Regions from separate parts of the Neobacillus sp. NPDC097160 genome, predicted to be linked through region 1. Evidence: riboswitches for the same ligand, from Rfam matches in the RefSeq annotation. Region 1 holds a riboswitch; each other region holds the start of a gene.

Region 1 (7,875 bases):
ATGTGCCGGAAAAGGCAGGGGCTGGCTTTATTCCGAGTTAGAAAAACAAGGAGTAACACTTGATAATGTATTCCTCGGACAAGTGGACTCATATGGAGATATAACAGTTGATCTTTATGATGATAAAATTAAAGTACCAACACCCGCACAGCGGCCGTTATTACTGGCAACCTTAAAAAAAACGCAGGCAGACTTAGAGATATTTTCACTTGAAACCAATTGTGAAAAATCAAAAGCGATGTATAAGAAAAATGCGGCATTCTTACAGGAAACAATCGATAAGCTGGCGCCGTACCTTAACGGATAAATAGGAAGAATGACAAAAATCCTTATCAATTGATTTGATAAGGATTCGTTATTCCGACAGAATTTGAATTTATGCACTTACCTTTTGAACCTTCAGCTTCACTATTTTGTTTGAAACATAGCTGTGCAGTATCATTCCCGCCATGACCAATGCCATGCCGCCCCAAGATAAAGCTGAAGGCACTATCGAATTTAAGAGCAATAACTCTCCGATTACTGCGAATAAAACTTCCATTGATTGTGTTGCCTCCACAGCAGCAAGCTTCTGCATGTCTCCTCTTACGAGATCTGTCGCATGAAAAAATAAAATAGTTGCTATCACACCTGAGGATATGGCAACGAGTGCTGATTGGGTAGTTTGTGCTAAACTGGGCGGCCCCTCATCTATCAGTCCATAAATGGATAAAACAATCCAGAAGGGCATACTGGCTAACGTCATTCCTAATACACGCTGAAAAACATCAAGGCGCCCGCCGCATACCTCCATCATTTTTCTATTCCCTAACGGATATGCAAAAGATGCAACGATCACCGGTAATACCCCTAAGGATATGGCCATAATAGACAAATGATTGGCCTGTTCTACCTGCATCAAAATTATTCCAAGTACAATGATTAAAGACATTCCTAATCCCTTGAAGGGAATTTTCCCCTTAATTAGACTTGGACCATTATCGGTCATAACTGTTTCATAGAAAAACGGTGCAAGCAGTGAACCGGAGATAATTGTAATCTGCCAAGTTGCCGCAATCAGCCAGCCCGGGGCATATGCTGCTGAAAAACAAATAGGAGCGTAAAATAATCCGAAGCCAATAGAACTCCATAGGAACCAGGCACCTGGCCGCTGTTTCATTTCCAAAAGCAATGGTTTTAGATTTTTCCTGCCTATTACAATTAAGAAAAGAAAGGGGACCATAAAGAAATACCTTAAGGAAGCGCTCCAAATCCAGCTTCCTCCCGCAAGTTCCATCGATCTATTTAGAATAAAAGTAAACGCAAAAAAGAAAGCAGCAAGGATGCCTATTAGGATGGGCCGCATGGTTTTAAATCTCCTTTGTATTTTGAATATAGTGTTATTTTCCATGAAAAAAAGGAAACCTTCAAGTGGTTTCCCTAAATTTACTTTTTTGATTAGCCTCTTTTTTCTATCGTATTTAAAAAAAGATATTTTTTGCCTATTAGCGCAACCGAAAAAGAGCAGATGAACAGTCCGGTTGCTGCCATATAGGTGGTTCTTACACCAAATGATTCGGTAATCCATCCCATTACTAGTGACGAAATACCAAAGGCACCAAATATCAATGTACCTCGGGCGGAATAGACTTTGGCTAAAAGTTGTTCTCTTGCGCTTTGTTGGATAATCGTGGTCTCAGCAACATCACGAGCCATTTGTGGCAATCCAAATAAAAAGGAAACGAATAAAGCAAACCATGGAATAGAAGTCGTTCCAAATAAAAACGTAATCGCAATTAAGCTACAGGTGGACCAGAGGATTGTTTTTCCTAATTTTTTTTCTAAAATATGTGAAAAACGATAGATTAACAGCCCTCCAAATAACATTCCTGCAAAAAAGGAGCCATTTATTAATCCCCACCAGCTCTCCCCTTTATTTAAAGCCTCAGCAACATAAACAAACAAAATAGCAGCAATCCAAACTCCGTTAGCAAAGGTTTCAAGGATATTCATGAAACTAATTGTCCTCAGCTGCTTCGAATCCCAAATAATCCTCCAGCCCTCTTTTAAGGCATCCATCCGCGATTGCTCTATTTGAGTCTGCTGATTCGTAACATGTTTGATTAACCCCATCAATGCTGTCGATAGCACGTATAAGATAAAGGTTAACCAAAGAATCTTAGCAGCACCCATTGCTACTAGCAGGATACTGCCGATTGGCCAGGCAACAAGCTGAACGATTTGGTCGGAAATGGAGAGTAAACTATTGATTTTCACAAGCTTTCTCTTTTCAACCAAACTTGGAACAAGTGCGTTTCGAGCGGGAGAAGCCCAGCCATCTAAAAAAGAAATAAAACAGATGAGCAAATAAATCCAAAATAGCCACCCATCATTAAAAACAGTTGTAGTTAAGCACAATGCTAACAGCAGTAACGTTTTTCCGCTTTGTGAAAAAAACAAGATTGACTTAAGTTTGTATTTATTGATGACCAATGGTGCCAATAACCCGCTAATTAACGCAGAAAAGGTATTAAAAAATGGAACCAGTGACATATAGGTAACAGAACCCGTCGCATCAAAGATCAATTTAATTAAACAAACCACATATAAAATGTCTCCAAGATTGGCAAACATTTGTCCAAACCAAAGAAACCGGAAGGAAGCTTGTTTTCCGACAAAAATGGACATAGTACACCCTCACTTTTTATTGAATTTTTTTATAAAAAAGTAAGGTTTATCTACATCGGACATCCTCCATTTATAACCAGTTTCATTTCTTTTCAGTATAGCAATTAAAAGAGATAAAAATAACCCCAAATTTTGGGGTTATTTTTATTATTGAGGATTCGGCCTGTGGAACAGGCCCATTACTTCAATGGTTTCTGTAATATTCACGAAAGCGGCAGGATCCACTTCCGTAATGAGGTTTTTCACTTCATTCAATTCATACCTAGAAATGACTGTAACCAATACGTTTCGTTTGTCATTGGAGTAGCCTCCTACTCCATCCATGATTGTCAACCCTCTATATAAATTAGTCAGTAAATGCTCTCTCATTTCTTGACCTTTTTCTGTAATAATCATTAACGTTAATTTCGCATGGTCTGTGTATATCGCATCAACCACTTTACCAGTTACATAAATAGAAACTAATGTGTTTAATGCCGAATCCCAATTAAATAAAAAGCCACTTATAACGATAACAACGGCGTTCATCCCTGATAGGAGTGTGCCAATCGGAAAATCTCTTTTCCTTGATACAATCATTCCGATGATGTCAAATCCACCAGTTGAACCAGAACAGCGGAACACGATTCCTACCCCAATACCCGTCAGAGCACCGCCAAAAATCGAAGATAATATCGTATCTTTAGCAATCTCATGTACTGGAACCAAGTATAATCCCATTGAAATAATAAAGACTGAAAAAATCGAATTCATAATAAATCTTTTTCCAAGCATTTTATATCCGATAATCAATAACGGAAGGTTTAACAGAAAATTAGCAAGTCCCGTATTGATTGGAGATACCATTCCAAAAATCATCGAAATACCACTAAGCCCGCTGCTTAATACCTGATGAGGAATTAAGAAGAGATTAAATCCAACCACGACAATGAGTGACCCCAGTATTAATCCAAGAAACTGCAACTTTTATCATCCCCCGCCATTTGTTCTTTTTTAAAATAATACCGATTCTCGAATGTGAAGTAAATTTAATAGTTTTTTACAATAATAAGAAATTGTCTGTAAATTTTTCCATTGACTTTTTCAAAATAATATTTATACTTTATAAATATATTAACTTCATAGTAAAAATCCTCATCAAACCGATGAGGTAGAGGTCGCGGTTTTTATAAGTAATGCGGACGAGATGTAGAGACATCCCTGACTCCGTTTGAAAGGAAAAGCTGCCGAAGTGTGTTTTTCATCTCTGGAAAAGCATGCTGGGGCTGTCTCCGAACAGGAACAGAACTGTCACGCATAGTCCTACCAGCCATGCGTGTTGAGCTATCTTTCGGAAGGTATGATGCGGGGTATTGACAATGCCATCGATTCTACTTCGATGGCATTTTTTATTCCAAACTCCTTCCTGAAAAAAATAAAAAGGAGTCATGACCATGCAAACAGCAAGACCACTAAAACAAAATGACTATACCGGTGAACTGACACCAAAAAATGAAACGACTGAACTAAAAAGAAGCTTAAAATCACGACACCTTACAATGATTTCACTTGGCGGAACAATCGGAACCGGCCTATTCCTTGCAAGCGGCGGCGCCATTCATTCTGCCGGACCTGGCGGTGCCATTCTCTCCTATCTTATCATTGGGGTCATGGTATACTTTTTAATGCAAAGCTTAGCAGAGATGGGCGCCTATATGCCTGTTGCCGGAAGCTTTAGTACGTATGCGACTAAATTTGTTGATCCTGCCCTAGGCTTTGCGCTCGGCTGGAATTACTGGTACAACTGGGCTATCACTATTGCTGCCGAATTAGCTGCTGTAACCATGATCATGAAATTTTGGTTCCCAAATACCCCATCATTGGTTTGGAGCAGCATCTTTTTAGTGATTATGTTTCTATTAAATTATCTTTCTGTAAAAGGTTTTGGGGAAGCTGAATATTGGTTCTCTCTAATAAAAGTAGTAACGGTTATTATCTTTATTATTACTGGAACATTAATGATTTTTGGTATTATGGGAGACCATGCGATAGGATTTAAAAACTTCACAATTGGTGATGCCCCGTTCCACGGCGGATTTATGGCCATGCTCGGTATCTTTATGGCTGCGGGATTCTCTTTCCAAGGGACCGAGCTTTTAGGTGTTGCAGCAGGTGAAACCGACAATCCTGGAAAAGCTATTCCAAAGGCAGTAAAATCAGTATTTTGGCGGATTCTTTTATTTTATGTACTAGCGATTTTAGTCATTGGACTTCTTATTCCTTATACAAATAGCAACTTAGCAAATGGAGATGTTTCTGTTAGTCCATTTACACTTGTCTTTCAAAAAGCTGGCATTGCCTTCGCAGCTTCTGTAATGAATGCCGTTATCTTAACAGCGGTATTATCTGCCGGAAATTCAGGAATGTATGCTTCGACACGGATGCTTTGGGATTTGGCTCGTCAAGGAAAAGCCCCAAAATTTCTTGGTAAACTTAATAAAAACGGTGTACCGGTAAATGCATTAATTGCCACAACCTTAGTGGGAACTCTTGCCTTTCTTGCTTCTTTCTTTGGAGATGGCACCGTTTATGTATGGCTCTTAAACGCATCCGGTATGTCAGGTTTTATCGCTTGGCTCGGAATTGCAGTTTGCCACTATCGTTTTCGTAGAGCATTTGTGGCGCAAGGCAAGGATCTTAGCCTATTACCATATAAATCAAAATTCTTCCCATTTGGTCCAATTTTCGCCTTTGCCGTCTGTGGTTTTGTTGTTTTAGGACAAAACTATTCTGCCTTTATGGGTGACCATATCGATTGGAGCGGTGCATTAGTTTCATACATCGGTTTACCATTATTCCTATTATTATGGCTTGGCTATAAATTTACAAAGAAAACAAAGGTTATTCCTTTGGAAAAATGCGATGTAACAAACTAATAAGGATATAAAAAACAGACTCATTATTCGAGTCTGTTTTTTATTTGACTACACATTATAACGCTTTACTTTTCCTCGGATGACCAAACATATAAATCTTCAATTTGGCAATTTAATTCCTTGGAAATTGTCATCGCAGTATTTAAGTTCATTACTTTCTTTGACAAGTAATCGTTAAGCTGGCTTTGAGGAATGTTTGTATTCCTTTCCAAGCCTTCTAAGTCCATACCGTTTTTGGATAAGAGATCTTTGAGGTTACTTTTTTTTGCTTTATAATTAGTCAAAATGACACCTCGCTTTTGTAAAGCATACCATAGTTACATTATAATGGAAAGGTGGACGGCTTCCATTCTTCCATTTGCTGATTTCATATTCCGTTAAGTATCAAAAAGGAACATTCATTTTGTGGTATACTTAAGAAGGAATAGTAAAGGGGTGTTGAATTTGAAAAACTCAAATAACCGCTACATTAATGGTCAAACAGTAAATATTAAAGAAACAGGTGAAGTTGTTACAATTTTAAAATGGCAGTATGTAAAAAATATGAAGAGATATTCTTATATCGTTAAAGAATACCCAGGTACATTTTATTTCGAAGAAGAGCTGCAAGATTTATAAACCAAAAAATGACAACGCAAAAGAAGACCAATTCAGCGAATCGGTCTTCTTTTACTTCTTCAGCATTTAAAATTCTGCATTGCCTGGTGTTCTAGGAAAAGGAATTACGTCCCTTATGTTAGACATCCCAGTCAGGTACATAATTAAACGTTCAAACCCAAGGCCATAGCCTGAGTGTTTCGTCCCGCCGTATTTTCTTAGCTCTAGGTACCACCAATATTCTTCTTCTGTCATACCAAGCTCATTAATTTTTCCGGCAAGAATGTCTTCCCGTTCTTCACGCTGACTGCCGCCAATCAATTCGCCGATTCCCGGTACAAGTAAATCGGTCGCAGCAACCGTTTTGTTATCCTCATTTAAGCGCATGTAGAAGGCTTTAATTTCTTTTGGATAGTCCGTAACAAATACTGGCCGTTTGAATACTTTTTCGCATAAATAACGTTCGTGCTCTGTTTGCAGATCAAGTCCCCATTCCACCGGGTAGGCAAATGTTTCCCCTGACTCTTTCAACATCTCGATTGCTTCTGTGTACGTCACACGGCCAAAGTTTGCCTTATGGGCATTATTTAGACGCTCTAACAACCCCTTTTCAATAAAGCTGTTAAAGAAGTCCATTTCTTCAGGAGCTTGCTCTAAAACAAACCCAATTACATATTTCACCATTTCTTCGGCTGAATCCATGATATCTGGAAGTTCTGCAAATGCCAGCTCTGGTTCAATCATCCAAAATTCAGCTGCATGTCTAGCTGTGTTAGAATTTTCCGCTCTGAACGTTGGCCCGAACGTATAAACATTTCGGAATGCCAGCGCAAATGCCTCCGCTGAAAGCTGCCCGCTGACAGTGAGATTTGTTTCTCTATTAAAGAAATCTTTGCTCAAATCCGTTTTTCCTTCTTCATTTTTAGGCAGATTGTCCATATCAAGTGCGGTTACTCGAAACATTTCCCCTGCACCTTCCGTATCACTGCCGGTAATAATTGGTGAGTGCACATAAACAAATCCTTTATCTTGGAAAAATTTATGAATAGCATATGATGCTAATGATCTCACACGGAAAACGGCTGAGAAGGTATTCGTTCTTGGACGTAAATGGGCGATTGTTCTTAAATATTCAAAGGAATGCTTTTTCTTTTGTAATGGATAATCAACATTTGATGTACCTTCAACAAAAATGTCAGTTGCTTTAATTTCAAACGGCTGCTTTGCTGTTGGTGTATGAATAAAGTCCCCCACTACTTTTATCGATGAACTAATCGGAAGCTTTGCAATATCCTTAAAGTTCTCCAATTGTTCATCGAATACAATTTGCACCCCTTTAAAGAAGCTGCCATCATTTAATTCAATGAACCCAAAGGTTTTGGAATCGCGAATCGTCCGTATCCACCCAGACAACTGGACCTTTTGGTCAATATAACTTTCCGTATTTCTGTACAAATCCTTGATTAAGGCCTGTTTCATGAGTTTTCCTCCTAAATCATATGTATAAGGTTTAGTTAATAGTCAGTAGGATTGTATTCATCCCGCTAGTCAAGATGACAAATAAAAAAACTCCCATCCCCTTTGGGACGAAAGGTGAGATTCGCAGACTATCATCGTTTTTCTTATATCCCTTCAATATTATATAAAATATTATACCAAATAAGCAATATTCAACAAAATTTCTGGTTCAAAAGTG
Region 2 (7,875 bases), on a different contig from region 1:
AAGAAATGCTGGAGTTTGGTGGTTTAGGACATTCCGCTGTCATTCATACCAATGATCAAACCGTCATCAAAGAATTTGGCTTAAGAATGAAAGCAGGCCGGATCATTGTAAATGCTCCTTCCTCACAGGGTGCCATTGGTGATATTTATAATGCCTATATTCCATCCTTAACACTTGGCTGCGGTTCGTATGGCGGAAACTCTGTATCCACCAACGTTGGTGCGATTCATTTAATCAATATTAAAAAAGTGGCCAGAAGGAATATTAATATGCAATGGTTTAAAGTGCCGTCTAAAATTTATTTTGAGAAGAATTCTACTCAATATTTAGCGAAAATGCCGAAAATCTCAAAAGCGTTCATTGTCACTGACCCTGGAATGGTGAAATTAGGCTATGTAGATAAAGTTCTTTATTATTTACGGAAGCGTCCAGATTATGTCCACTGCGAAATCTTTTCAGAGGTGGAACCAGATCCATCCATTGAGACGGTGATGAAAGGTGCAGAAATGATGGCTAAATTCCAGCCGGATGTGATTATTGCCCTTGGCGGCGGTTCGGCAATGGATGCGGCCAAAGGAATGTGGTTGTTCTACGAGTATCCTGATGCGGAATTCTTTGGATTAAAACAAAAATTCCTCGATATTCGCAAACGGATCGTAAAATATCCTCATCTTGGATCAAGGGCGCAATTTGTTGCGATTCCGACGACCTCTGGGACGGGATCAGAAGTGACGTCTTTCTCGGTTATTACCGATAAAGAGGCGAATATTAAATATCCGCTCGCTGATTATGAATTGACACCGGATGTGGCGATTATTGATCCGCAATTCGTCATGACGGTACCGAAACATATTACAGCGGATACAGGTTTAGACGTATTGACACATGCGATTGAAGCCTACGTTTCCTGTATGGCCAATGATTTTACGGACGGACTTGCGATGAAGGCTATTCAGCTCGTATTTGAATACTTGCCAAGAGCCTACAAAAATAGCAGTGACGAAGAGGCACGTGAAAAGGTTCATAATGCCTCAACGATTGCCGGTATGGCCTTTGCTAATGCCTTTTTAGGTATTAACCATAGTCTTGCACATAAATTAGGAGCAGAATTCCATATCGCACATGGACGTGCAAATGCCGTTCTCATGCCGCATGTTATTCGTTATAATGCGACAAAACCAAAGAAGTTTACTGCATTTCCAAAGTATAACCATTTTAAAGCCGACAAACGTTATGCTGAAATTGCCAGAACATTAGGTTTACCTGCAAAAACGACTGAGGAAGGTGTAGAAAGTCTCGTTCAGGCCATCATTCAATTGGCTAAAGAACTGGAAGTCCCAATGAGCTTAGCAGCAAATCAAATTGATCAAGCTGAATTCGAAAGCAAAGTTGATTTCCTAGCCGATCGTGCCTTTGAAGACCAATGTACGACTGCCAATCCAAAGCTTCCGTTAGTAACGGAATTAGCTGAGATTTATCGATTAGCATATAAAGGTGTGTAACGACATCTAATTGCAAAGAGGAATAAATAAAATAGCTGCCTATCGATTTTGGAGATAGGCAGCTTTTGTGGTTTTATCTTTCAATGACACTAACTGGTAGAATTTCTTTTAGTGCTAATTCTTCGCCAATTGTTAATGGTACCATTGGTAAACGAACACCGCCCACATTGATTCCGGCCATGTTTAAAGCGGCTTTTACCGGTGTTGGATTAGGTGCAGCAAATAAAGCTTTCATGATTGGGAGGAGGCTGCGATGCGCTGAGGCTGCATCTTTTAGATGGCCGTTTTTAAAGCTATTGACCATTTCCTGCATTTCGTTTCCGATGACATGGGATGCGACTGAAATGACTCCTGCTCCGCCAATCGCTAAAACCGGTAATGTTAAGCCGTCATCACCACTGTACAACGAAAAATCATCTGGTGTTTGGCTAATAATTTCTGCCATCGCATCTAAATTGCCGCTTGCTTCTTTTATCGCGACGATATTATCGATCATTGAGAGACGAACAATCGTATCAACAGACATGTTGATCACACTTCGTCCAGGTATATTATATAGCATTACCGGTAAGATGGTTGATTCTGAAATGGCTTTAAAGTGTTGGAATAAACCTTCTTGAGATGGCTTGTTATAATAGGGAACAACAAGCATAATTCCATCAACGCCCGCTTCCTCAGCTTGCTTAGTTAAGCTAATCGAGGCTCTCGTATTATTGGAGCCCGTTCCGGCGATGACAGGTACTCTACCGTCAACAACCTCTACAACATATTTAAATAAAGCGACCTTTTCTTCGTTTGTTAAGGTAGGGGACTCACCCGTTGTACCTGCAACGACTAATCCATCAGACCCATTCGCAATTAAATAGTTAACTAATTCTTTTGTAGCATCAAAATCAACTTCACCATTTTGATCAAATGGCGTCACCATTGCAGTTAATACTTGGCCAAAATTCATCAAGCTCACCCTTTATATCATTTTTTATAAAATTAGAGGGGTTGAAACCAATTCCAAATCGACGCAAAAAAGCAACAACGAGGGTTCGCTGCTGCTTTAGAAACATAATAAAAATAAGTTCCTATGCGTGAGATAGCCCTCCATATAGTTTCCTATATGACAATTCTGTGCTTATTCAACAGCAGAACCAGCTTCAAGTCGAATGAGTTTCATTGAAGCTTCGGCAAATTCCCCTTTCCACAATCATCGCCGGATCTCATTATCCTCAAATTGTGTACTAATGGTCTTTGCGCCTCTATCCTCACTTCAAAAGGTTTTGAAGTAAGAAAGTATTTAATTGATTGCTAATATACCAGATAATTCATTTTAATTCAAGTTAATTTTCCCGATCTATCTTAATGTATTTGAATCCTTCGTTCAATATTATACAAAACATATTAAAAGTGTGTTTAATTAGCATGTGAGAGGCAGTGCCAAAAATTATTTTTTGGCTCTGCCCATTCTAAAAAGAAAAGAAATTTTTTTTTGTGATTTAGAGGCAACATTAAAATCTATTTAGCTCTTCCAATTTTGTGGAGATGGCGATGACCATTTCCTCCGTTATTTTAGGGATATAAGAATTTAATACTCCATTAATCATAAAACCCATTGGACCTTCGGCAGTCATATCGAGAAAGCCTGTCATCCTAGTTTTATTTTTATCAATCGCTTCTGCCAGATAATATCCTCCGCCTGAAAATTTCTCATTTACCCCCTGTAAAGTAAAGGAAACCTTTGTTGGTTCATTCCATTCTTTTATATTGATCATCAGACTAACCTTTTTCTTTAAAATGCCAATATCACTATAAAATTCCCAGGTAGACTGACGTTTAGTAAATTTCTGATGATGAATATATCCAGGAATAAGTGGAGCCCAGTTATCCATATCCTTTATAAAATTCCAAACCTTATTAATTGGTACCCCTACCTCAACTTGATGCATACCGCTTGGCATTCAATTTCCTACTCTCCATATCAATATAAAAGACCTTCATTATATTGAAGGCCCTTTTTATATTTATATGTTCGTGCCAGCATATGGAAATCGTATTATTGGAATTGGTTCATTAACCCAGTTTTACTCTACCGTAACCGCCAATGATTTAACTAAAACCGAAGGAGAGCCAATCGGTGATAGCGGGAATGTTAAATCAGAGCCAATTTCCTCGACATTTTGCAATAATTGATAAAAATTACCTGCGATGGTCATTAAGTTAACCGGAAATTGCACCTTACCATCAGCAATATAATAACCATTGGCAGCAACTGAAAAGTCCCCTGAAACCGTATTTGCCCCGGAATGCAAGCCTGATAGATCCGTAATTAAAATGCCTTCGTTCATACTACTAAGCAAATCTTCAAACGAAATCGAAGATGGTTCGATAAAAAGGTTGGATGGACCGACCTTGACAGCACTTTTATAGGAATCTTTATGTGCATGCCCAGTCGTTTCCGTTTGCTCTTTTTTCGCTGTTTTTTGATTATGAAGCAAGGATTGTAAGACACCGGTCTCAACTAAAGTAAGTTTCTTGGTCGCAACACCTTCACTATCAAAAGTCCTGGATGCAAGACCATCCTCAAGGAATGGATCATCAACAATCGTAATTTTTCCTCCGGCAATTTGCTTTCCAAGCTTATCCTTTAAGGAAGAGATACCTGCTTGCGTGTTTTCAGCTGAAAAATTTGAAACATATGTTGCCAAAAGACTTGCTGCAGCATCATTTCTTAATAAAACCGGATAGTCTTTACTATCAATATTTCTTGACCCTAATTGTGATAGTGCCTCTTCCGCAGCTTTTTGAGCAATTTCCTTTGCATCCAAGCGATAGAAGTCTTTTGTCACTTTAAATTCAAACGATGTTTTCGTTTCCTCGCCGTCTTTAACAATTGCTTCTACAAGGACATACAAATAATTCATTTGATCCGTTAATGTTAACCCTTTATTATTTGACAAATTTCTCGAGACCGATTCAGTCCGAATCATGCAATAGTCGGTCGCGACGATTCTAGGATCCAATGCCAGTAATTCACGTTCAACATCCTTGATAAATTGTATTTTTTCAGGGGTGGTGACTTCATTTAAAGCTGTTGAGAAAAAGTTTCCTTGCTCATACTGCCGGCTGCCGGCAAAGATTTCTTCAATATCTTCATCATGCATTATCGTCGTATTTTCTTTTGCGTTTTCTAATAAGAAGGGGATGGAGGCCTCATCGATTTTTTCAGAATAGGCATAACCCATTTTCCCATTAATGTTTCCGCGGAAGGAAATGCCGCCGTCTTCGGCAATTTCATATTGATCAATTTCGCCTTTGTATACTTGGCAGCCAAAAACTTCTTTCTTCTCAAAATACATTTCGACATCGGTAAAACCGCTGCTTTCAGCTGCACTAAATAGTTTTGCTTGAAATTCTTGTATCGTCATTTTTTATTCCCCCTTCGTCCCACCGACAGTAATTTCGCTGACACGGATCATTGGCTGACCGACGTTAACTGGAATACTTCCACTTAGTGAACCGCACATCCCGGCACCGTGTCCTAAATTATTCCCAACCATATCGACAAGCTGCAAGGTTTTAGGTCCATTACCGATTAAAGTAGCGCCTTTTAACGGTTTTCCGAGCTTACCGTTCTTTACTTCATATGCTTCCATGACCGCAAAGTTATAATCACCTGTAGCTGGGTTAACCTGGCCGCCGCCCATATATTTGGTATAAATTCCATGTTCGGTATTAGCAATGATTTCTTCAGGTGTTGATTTTCCAGGGGCAATATACGTATTCGTCATCCTTGATGTTGGAGCAAAGCGGAAGGATTGTCTCCTGCCTGAACCGGTTGATTCCAACCCCATTCTGCGAGAATTAAATTTATCAATTAAATAGCCTTTTAGAATACCATTTTCGATGAGAACATTTTTCCGTGCATTTTCGCCTTCATCGTCTATATTGATGGAACCCCATTCATTTTGAATCGTACCATCATCGATATATGTAACAATGGATGGTGCGACCTTTTCCCCAATGCGATTCGCAAATACAGAGTTGTTTTTCGCAACGGCGGTAGCCTCCAATCCATGTCCACAAGCTTCATGAAAAATTACCCCGCCGAATTCATTATCGATAATGACAGGGAATTTTCCGCTCGGACATGGACTGGCATCCAGCATCGTCACAGCAATTCGGGCGGCTTCCGTGGCATAATGATCCAGATTTATATTTTCAAAGAACTCAAAGCCTTGGTGGGCGCCGGGTCCATAGAAGCCTGTTTCCATTTGATTGTCACGCATTGCTACAGCCTGAATCGCCAGTCTTGAGCGAACGCGTTTGTCCTCGATCAATTTCCCTTCTGAATTGGCAATTAGCACATTTTGTTCTTCATCCATATACCGGACAGTCACCTGTGAGATACTAGAATGATAGTTTTTGGCTGTATCAAAAGCATGTTTCATAATGACGGCTTTGCGGGATTTATCCACCTCTTGCGGCAAAAGTTGAATGGGATGAATGGTGTCAAATGATTCTTGTACAAGAGGGGACAGTTGAATAATTGTTTTGCCGTTAATGGCTTGTGCTGCATTGTTGGCTGCTTTAAGAAGACCTTCCTTGCTGTGGTCTGTTGTATAGGCATAGGTGCTCTGCAATCCTTTAAACACACGAATGCCAATCCCAAAATCACGTCCGGAGAGACAGGTTTCAATTTTGCCACTTTGCAATGTAAAATTATTGGTAAACCGATCCTCAACGAAAATCTCCGAAAAATCCCCGCCGGTTGATAAAGCTGCTGTCAGTACGTCTTCAATTAATGATTGACTTAGCATATAGACCTCCCATTTCATTAAATAATAGTAAGATTCAGATGTTAATTTGTTAGAATCTGACTAATTGATGATACCTTTTAATCATACACCACTTTTTATAATGATGGTTAATTTTACCTTTGATAAAATGCTTGTTAATAAAAATTAGGGAATATGGTCAGTGTGGATTGACATTATGTTGTTGGCGAAATAACGACACCTTTTTCCCAGTAATTTCTTTTACCCACTAAGGGTATTTACAGTCAAAAGCCTTTAGAAAGGGGGATTATAGGCGTGTTAATGAAGGGGATGATTGTAAAAAAATTGCAGTCAATGCATAAAAAATCTCCAAGACCCCTGCCATTTTCTTCTTATGGCAAACGCAGATAGGGAGGAAGTTTGACTAATGCAACTTTCTTAACAGCGAGGATGAGGCAGGATCAGTTTTTAGTAAGGAATTCATACCAATTTAGATGAAAAAGGTTCAAATTTCGAATCAAAAGTTGTTTAATAGAAACCAACAAGATTCAGATTGACAAAATATTTATAAAGCGACACGAACCTACATCATTTGGGTTACTTGAAACAGAGAAATAGAATGTTAATGCAGTTGATGATAATTTACCACATTTTGTAAATTGATTAAACGAAATTGATATTTGGTGAAGAATTGGCAAAAAGGAAAGGGAATGTTTATGGGAAAATTAAAAGTAATGACCGTATTTGGTACACGACCAGAAGCGATTAAAATGGCTCCGTTAGTACTTGAACTCAAAAAACATAAAGAAATACAGCCGTTTGTTACTGTTACTGGCCAACATCGAGAAATGTTAGATCAAGTATTGGACGTCTTCGGGGTAACCCCGGATTATGATTTAAACATTATGAAAAGCAGACAAACGCTAACCGATATTACCACCAGTGCCCTAATCGGCCTTGATGAAATCATCAAAAAAGTAAAACCAGACCTTATACTTGTTCATGGGGATACCACCACCACTTTTGCTGCGAGTCTTGCGGCGTTTTATAATCAAGTGCAAGTAGGGCATGTGGAGGCGGGATTACGGACCTGGAAGAAGTACTCTCCGTTTCCTGAGGAAATGAATCGACAATTGACAGGAGTGATTGCTGATTTCCATTTTGCACCAACGATTAAATCTGCTGATAACCTATTAGCAGAAAATAAAAAGAAAGAATCTATCTTTATAACCGGTAATACCGCCATTGATGCTCTTAAAACAACGGTGACAAAAGAATATCAACATCCATTGTTAACAAAGTTAGATGCGGACAAAATGATCTTATTAACAGCACATCGGCGAGAAAATCTGGGTGAACCAATGCGAAATATGTTTAATGCGATCAAGCAAATTGTGGAGGAACATGATGATGTCCAAGTTGTCTATCCGGTTCACTTGAACCCACTTGTTCGTGAAGCAGCGAGTGATATTTTCGGAAATAATTCCCGGGTTCATCTGATCGAGCCGTTGGGGGTCGTGGATTTCCATAACTTTATGAATCGCGCCTATTTCATTTTAACCGATTCTGGTGGTGTTCAGGAAGAAGCTCCATCAGTAGGAACCCCT
Region 3 (7,875 bases), on a different contig from region 1:
CTACTTAATGAAAGACCGTCAGGGGACAATCATCTATGTGGGGAAAGCAAAAGTATTAAAGAATCGAGTGAGGTCCTATTTTACCGGTTCGCACGATGGGAAAACATTAAGACTTGTTAATGAAATCGAGGACTTTGAATATATTGTTACCTCTTCAAATATAGAAGCACTCTTACTGGAATTAAACTTAATCAAAAAATACGATCCGAAATACAATATCATGTTGAAGGATGATAAAAGCTATCCGTTTATCAAGCTGACTGCGGAAAGACATCCGAAACTGATCATCACGAGAAAAGTGAAAAAGGATAAGGGCAAATACTTTGGCCCATACCCGAACGTCGGAGCTGCCAACGAAACCAAAAAGCTGCTTGATCGTATATACCCACTGCGCAAATGCTCTACTCTTCCCGACCGCGTTTGTCTGTATTACCATTTAGGACAGTGCTTGGCACCATGCGTGAACGAAGTGAGCGAAGAACAGTATAAGCAAATGACCGATGAAATTACGCGCTTTTTAAATGGCGGGTATAAGGAGATAAAGAAAGAGCTCACGGAAAGAATGACTGCGGCAGCAGAGGAACTTGATTTTGAACGTGCAAAGGAATATCGCGATAAAATTGTTCATATAGAAACGATTATGGAAAAGCAGAAAATAACGATGACGGATTTTACCGACCGTGATGTCTTTGGCTATGCCGTCGACAAAGGCTGGATGTGTGTCCAAGTCTTCTTTGTCCGCCAAGGAAAGCTTATTGAACGGGATGTTTCCATGTTTCCCATCTACAATGAGCCGGAGGAAGAAATTTTAACCTTCCTTGGCCAATTTTATACAAAAGCGAATCACTTTAAACCAAAAGAAATTCTTATTCAGGATGAAGTGGATTTGACTATGGCGGAACAGCTGCTTGAAGTGAAGGTGCTGCAGCCGCAGCGCGGGCAAAAAAGGGACCTTGTCAAAATGGCGATTAAAAATGCCAAAATTGCCCTTAATGAAAAATTCTCCTTGATTGAAAAAGATGAGGAAAGAACCATTAAGGCAGTTGAAAACCTTGGGGAGCTGCTTGGGATCTATACCCCGCACCGAATTGAGTCATTTGATAACTCCAACATCCAAGGGACAGACCCCGTATCGGCGATGGTCGTTTTTATTGATGGTAAAGCAAACAAACGGGAATACCGCAAATATAAAATAAAATCGGTTAAAGGCCCAGATGATTATGAATCGATGCGAGAAGTCACCAGAAGAAGATATTCGAGAGCCTTGAAGGATGACCTGCCGCTTCCTGATTTAATTATCATTGATGGCGGAAAAGGCCATGTTGAGGCTGTAAGAGATGTCCTCGAAAATGAATTAGGTTTGGATATCCCGCTTTCAGGGCTTGTGAAGGATGAAAAACACCGAACATCGCAGCTTCTCTACGGGAATCCTTTGGAAATTGTTCCACTTGCTAGGAACAGCCAGGAGTTTTATTTATTGCAAAGAATCCAAGATGAAGTTCACCGCTTTGCGATTACCTTTCACCGGCAAATCCGCGGGAAGTCTGCTTTTCAATCGGTACTTGACGATATCCCGGGAATAGGGGAAAAGCGAAAAAAACAATTGCTAAAGGAATTCGGCTCCGTTAAGAAAATGAAAGAAGCAACATTTGAGGAATTTCGAGCCCTCGGAATTCCAGCAAATGCGGTAGAAGAATTAATCAATAAACTTCACTCATAAGCATTGTCAGAAAAAAAAGAACATGCTATAATGAGTGAAAATTTACATTACTATCACTTTATAGTACTAAAGTGAAGGTAGAGGTGCGAGCTTCAAGAGTAGTGGTTCTGAGAAGGATGAGCTTCGAAGAAGGATCATGAAAGGGAATGTTCGCCGAAGTGAAGAAGGTCTCATTTCTTTCTTTGCTGGTTCTGCATTGAATAAATGCAGGATTGTCAAGACCTATGTCTTGGAGAGCTATCTTACATTGTTTGTACGAGAATTTATTTTTTCGTGTTCTTGAAGCAATGAGATGCCCTTCTCATTGCTTTTTTGCGTTTTTGGGAGAATCTAAGCTTAATCAAATGAAAGAAGGGGAAGGCAGCAATGGGACTAATTGTACAAAAATTCGGGGGAACCTCCGTAGCCAATGTAGAAAGAATATTAAATGTGGCAGCATGTGTAAAAGAGGAGACCGAGCGAGGGAACAATGTTGTTGTCGTCGTTTCGGCAATGGGGAAATCCACGGATCAACTTGTCGGCCTTGCAAAGGAAATTTCCTCGCAGCCAAATAAGCGGGAAATGGACATGCTGTTATCTACTGGAGAACAGGTAACCATCTCATTATTGTCCATGGCCATAAATCAACAAGGACTTAATGCCGTTTCTTTCACAGGATGGCAGGCGGGAATCGTTACAGAACCGGTTCACGGAAACGCCAGAATTTCAAAAATTAATACTGAGGCAATCCAGACCCAGCTTTCTGATGGAAAGGTTGTTATTGTTGCGGGATTCCAAGGTGTAACAGAAGAGGGTGAAATCACCACACTTGGCCGAGGTGGCTCTGATACGACGGCAGTAGCATTAGCAGCAGCACTAAAAGCAGATAAATGCGATATTTATACCGATGTAACCGGGGTGTTCACCACGGATCCAAGGTATGTCAAGTCGGCACGCAAATTATTATCTGTTTCGTATGATGAAATGCTCGAGCTTGCTAATTTAGGTGCGGGAGTATTGCATCCAAGAGCAGTGGAGTTTGCTAAAAACTATCAAGTACAGCTTGAAGTTCGTTCAAGTATGGAGAAAATAGAAGGAACAGTCATTGAGGGGGAAGCAACAATGGAACAAAATTTAGTCGTACGTGGTGTCGCATTTGAAGATGAAATAACAAAGGTAACTGTATTAGGGCTTAGCAATTCACTAACAAGCCTGTCAACCATTTTTACAACCTTAGCACAGAATCATCTTAACGTTGACATTATTATTCAAAGCACAACAGAGGGAGGAAGTGCCAATCTGTCGTTCTCCATTCATACAAATGACTTATTAGAGACATTGAAGGTACTAGAGGACAATAAGGAAGTGCTGGGTTACGAGCAGCTTGATGCGGAAAATAAATTAGCAAAGGTATCGATTGTTGGTTCAGGCATGATCTCTAATCCAGGTGTAGCTGCAAAAATGTTTGAAGTCCTTGCCGCTAACAACATCCAAATCAAAATGGTCAGCACATCCGAAATAAAAGTCTCCGCCGTCGTCGAAGAGAAACAAATGCTAAAAGCAGTAGAATCCCTACACGCAGCATTCGAACTAAGCAAATAGTAAAAAGGGTGACAGGCACCATTAAGGTACCTGACACCCTTTTAACAGTAATTATAGGTTAAAGGCTCTTTATGCTCGTTGGTTTCACTTTATTTGATGGGATCTTTTGTATCCCATTTGATAGTGAATTGTACTTTATTTGCTTTTTTGACTGGGTGTTCGAAGGCTTCGGCGACGACTTCTTTTTGAAGCTCAATCTGCTGGGCAAGAAAACCGGCCTCGAGCTGGAAAAAGTGCTCAGCTTTTGATTTCACACGGGACACAATAAGAGGACTCGTTAGTTCAATATCAATTTCATTTTTTGTTTCTTTTTTTATTTCAAGCTGGCCCCATGAAGCATTAGCGAAAAACTCAACGACTTGATCAAAATCAACTAAAGGAAATTTCCTTGCCAGACGTTTCCCTGCCCAATACAAGATTTCAGGGGTATCTTTCCCTAAAATCTCAGGCAAAAGGATTTCCCTGATTAATTCATATCCGAATATCGAAATCGTTCGTGGTTCAGCAGCATTCACATTTAAATCAATGACTGTACTTTCTTTCACATGTTTCCCCTCTTTCTATCATTCTATTATATACAATTTGTGTTATGTTTCAGTACAGTTTTAATGGAAAAAGTAATATTATTGTGCAATATCTAATTTCATGTACCATCATAATTACTTTTTCCTAAAAGGTAAAATTATTAGCATTTAGATGTTGGTAATTAAATACAAAAAAATGGTTGTATATCTAAAAAAATCCAATCGAATTAAGTGTTCTACACCATTCTATTATAATATCAATATATTTTAAAAATTTTATTTTTTACTTAAGATTGTGTATCCGTTTTCTTGACGCTCCAAGTTGTTGGGAGTAAAATGGACATGTCACATTATTGTCACAGTGGTGCTAAGTTAGAATTCTTTAAGGGGAATTAAAAAGGGAAGAAACCTAACATTATTTTTTAAAAATTAAAGGGGGGTAAAAAAATGGCGGGTAATCGAGAGTTTGTTAATCGCAGATTGCATTCGCTGCTGGGCGTTATTCCAATCGGGTTATTCCTGGTGCAGCACCTTGTAGTCAACCATTTTGTAACAGGAGGACCGGAGTCCTTCAATAAGGCTGCAGGTTTTATGGGAAATCTGCCTTTCCGGATTGTTCTGGAAACTGTAGTTATCTATTTACCTATACTATTTCACGCAATCTACGGACTTTATATTGCTTTTACCGCGAATAGCAATGTCAACAGGTTTGGTACATACAGGAACTGGATGTACATATTGCAACGTATATCAGGCGTCATTACACTGATTTTTATTGCTTGGCACGTATGGCAAACCCGCGTGGCTGCAGCATTTGGTGCCGAGGTATCCTATGATATGATGCATGATATTTTATCATCACCAGTTATGTTTGTTTTCTATTTAGTAGGTATCCTTTCGACGATTTTCCACTTTGCTAATGGTTTATGGTCATTCATGGTTAGCTGGGGGATTACTGTGTCACCACGTTCACAAGTCATTTCTACATACGTGACAATTGGTGTTTTTCTAGTTTTATCAATTATTGCCATTCAAACACTAATCGCATTTGTTTAATAATTACTGATTGTTCGGAAAAATATTGTATTTTGGATTGAGGGAGTGAGTCACGAATGGGTAAAGGTAAAGTGATCGTAGTCGGCGGCGGCTTAGCTGGCTTAATGGCTACCATCAAAGTTGCAGAATCAGGAACACCAGTAGAACTATTTTCTCTTGTTCCGGTAAAACGTTCTCACTCTGTTTGTGCCCAAGGTGGTATTAATGGAGCTGTAAATACAAAGGGTGAAGGTGATTCACCGTGGATTCACTTTGACGATACTGTTTATGGCGGCGATTTCTTAGCGAATCAGCCTCCAGTTAAAGCTATGTGTGAAGCTGCACCATTTATTATTAATTTATTTGACCGGATGGGAGTTATGTTTAATCGTACTCCCGAAGGATTACTCGACTTCCGTCGCTTTGGTGGAACACAGCATCACCGTACCGCATTTGCCGGTGCAACAACCGGACAGCAATTGCTATATGCGTTAGATGAACAAGTCCGTCGTCATGAAGTGGACGGTTTGGTTACAAAATATGAAGGCTGGGAATTCTTAGGTGCCGTTGTGGATGATGATGGCATATGCCGCGGGGTTGTTGTTCAAAACCTTAAAACAATGGAAATTAAGTCATTCTCTGCTGATGCTGTCATCATGGCAACAGGCGGCCCTGGGATTATTTTTGGTAAGTCAACCAACTCTGTTATTAATACCGGCTCCGCTGCATCGATCGTTTACCAGCAGGGTGCTACTTACGCGAATGGTGAAATGATCCAAATCCATCCTACTGCTATCCCTGGTGATGACAAGCTGCGCTTAATGAGTGAATCAGCACGTGGTGAAGGCGGCCGGATTTGGACCTATAAAGATGGAAAACCATGGTATTTCCTAGAAGAAAAATATCCTGCATATGGAAACCTTGTACCACGGGATATTGCTACCCGTGAAATTTTTGATGTCTGCGTTTCACAGAAACTTGGAATTAATGGCGAAAACATGGTATTCCTTGATTTATCCCATAAGGATCCACATGAACTAGATGTAAAATTAGGTGGAATTATTGAGATTTATGAGAAATTCATGGGCGATAATCCACGTAAGGTACCTATGAAAATATTCCCTGCTGTTCACTATTCAATGGGTGGACTATGGGTTGATTACGACCAAATGACGACCATTCCAGGTTTATTTGCTGCCGGTGAGTGTGATTATTCACAGCACGGTGCAAACCGACTAGGTGCAAACTCATTGCTTTCAGCTGTTTATGGCGGTATGGTTGCAGGACCAAACGCTGTTAAATACGTTGATGGACTTGAGAAGACTTCTGAGGCGGTTTCATCTTCCGTGTTTGACCGTCATGTGAAAGAACAAGAAGATAAATGGAATTCGATTATGTCGCTAAATGGTACCGAAAATGCTTATGTGCTTCATAAGGAGCTTGGGGAATGGATGACAGATAACGTAACCGTTGTCCGCTACAACGATAAGTTGTTAAAAACAGACGAAAAGATTCAGGAACTTTTGGAACGTTACCAAAACATTAACATTAATGATACGTCTAAATGGAGCAACCAAGGAGCAGCATTCACTCGTCAATTGCAAAATATGCTGCAACTGGCCCGCGTAATAACGATTGGTGCCTACAACAGGAATGAGAGCCGTGGAGCACATTATAAGCCTGATTTCCCTAAACGGAATGATGAAGAATTCTTAAAAACGACTATGGCAAAATTCGTGGATGCAAAGACTGCACCGGAATTCCATTACGCTGAAGTCGATACCTCATTGCTAAAACCGCGTGAGCGCGATTACACGAAAAAACATTAATAGAAAGGGGAGTAGGAAAGAATGGCAGAAAATAAAACGGTTAAATTTACAATTATGCGTCAGGATAGCGAAAATTCTGCTGCATATGAGGAAGAATTTGAAATTCCATATCGTCCGAATATGAATGTTATTTCGGCATTAATGGAAATTCGTAAAAACCCTGTCAACGCAAAGGGACAAGCTACTACCCCAATCACTTGGGATATGAACTGTCTTGAAGAGGTGTGCGGCGCCTGTTCAATGGTGATCAACGGTAAGCCGCGCCAATCTTGTTCGGCATTAGTGGATCAATTAACGCAGCCAATTCGTTTGGAACCAATGCGAACATTCCCGGTTGTCCGTGACCTTCAGGTTGACCGCAGCAGAATGTTTGATTCCTTGAAAAAAGTAAAAGCCTGGATCCCAATTGATGGAACCTATGATTTAGGACCAGGGCCGCGTATGCCTGAGAAGAAACGTCAATGGGCATATGAGCTTTCAAAATGTATGACATGCGGAGTTTGTTTAGAAGCATGTCCAAATGTAAATAGCAAAACCAACTTTATGGGACCTGCTGTATTTAACCAAGTTCGCTTATTTAATGCACATCCAACAGGTGAAATGAACAAAGCAGAACGTTTAAATGCCTTTATGGAGGATGGCGGAATGCAAGGCTGCGGTAATTCACAAAACTGCGTGCAAGCATGTCCGAAAGGGATTCCGATTACGACTTCTATTGCAGCCATTAACCGTGACGCTACGATGCAGGCATTTAGGAACTTCTTCGGCAGTGACAACGACTAAAAAGAAAAGCGCCTATTTAAAAAAACCTTCTTTTCTGATTCGGAAAAGAAGGTTTTTGGCGTTTGAGAAATTTTTTTATAAAATCATTCTCCTTAAAGCAAATATAGTCACTACATTAGGTTCGTTCACATAAGATATGGTGACTAAATATATACCCACCCAACGATTCATTACTGGCGAAGGCAAGGAGGGTTACAATACTTGAAGGAGAATGATTATAATCACAAGCCGTTACTCACCAAACGTGAAAGAGAAGTATTCGAACTACTAGTACAAGACAAAACAACGAAAGAAATCGCTGGTGAATTATTTATAAGCGAAAAAACTGTAAGGAATCACATATCAAATGCCATGCAAAAGCTTGGTGTTAAGGGGCGTTCACAAGCTGTTGTAGAGCTCCTTC

The links. A riboswitch is a leader RNA that binds a small molecule or an ion and turns the genes downstream of it on or off. The one in region 1 is predicted to bind lysine.
Region 2: another riboswitch for lysine. It lies ahead of dapA (4-hydroxy-tetrahydrodipicolinate synthase); the one in region 1 lies ahead of ACIQXV_RS06575 (amino acid permease).
Region 3: another riboswitch for lysine. It lies ahead of ACIQXV_RS13405 (aspartate kinase); the one in region 1 lies ahead of ACIQXV_RS06575 (amino acid permease).

What each region holds. Positions count from the first base shown of each region.
Region 1 covers NZ_JBIWDU010000003.1:425,172-433,046, reverse strand. The annotation lists gene ACIQXV_RS06595 (DUF421 domain-containing protein) at 1-307, shown strand, start outside; gene ACIQXV_RS06590 (DMT family transporter) at 377-1,345, opposite strand; gene ACIQXV_RS06585 (MFS transporter) at 1,438-2,667, opposite strand; gene ACIQXV_RS06580 (YitT family protein) at 2,815-3,630, opposite strand; lysine riboswitch at 3,811-4,001, shown strand; gene ACIQXV_RS06575 (amino acid permease) at 4,101-5,582, shown strand; gene ACIQXV_RS06570 (helix-turn-helix domain-containing protein) at 5,648-5,866, opposite strand; gene ACIQXV_RS06565 (hypothetical protein) at 6,027-6,200, shown strand; gene asnS (asparagine--tRNA ligase) at 6,267-7,658, opposite strand.
Region 2 covers NZ_JBIWDU010000005.1:290,114-297,988, reverse strand. The annotation lists gene adhE (bifunctional acetaldehyde-CoA/alcohol dehydrogenase) at 1-1,502, shown strand, start outside; gene dapA (4-hydroxy-tetrahydrodipicolinate synthase) at 1,576-2,457, opposite strand; lysine riboswitch at 2,583-2,763, opposite strand; gene ACIQXV_RS09750 (SRPBCC family protein) at 3,002-3,451, opposite strand; gene ACIQXV_RS09745 (TldD/PmbA family protein) at 3,575-4,918, opposite strand; gene ACIQXV_RS09740 (TldD/PmbA family protein) at 4,922-6,310, opposite strand; gene wecB (non-hydrolyzing UDP-N-acetylglucosamine 2-epimerase) at 6,985-7,875, shown strand, end outside.
Region 3 covers NZ_JBIWDU010000008.1:156,776-164,650, reverse strand. The annotation lists gene uvrC (excinuclease ABC subunit UvrC) at 1-1,720, shown strand, start outside; lysine riboswitch at 1,791-1,968, shown strand; gene ACIQXV_RS13405 (aspartate kinase) at 2,087-3,301, shown strand; gene ACIQXV_RS13400 (YslB family protein) at 3,391-3,846, opposite strand; gene ACIQXV_RS13395 (succinate dehydrogenase cytochrome b558 subunit) at 4,273-4,881, shown strand; gene sdhA (succinate dehydrogenase flavoprotein subunit) at 4,938-6,689, shown strand; gene sdhB (succinate dehydrogenase iron-sulfur subunit) at 6,711-7,472, shown strand; gene gerE (spore germination transcription factor GerE) at 7,674-7,875, shown strand, end outside.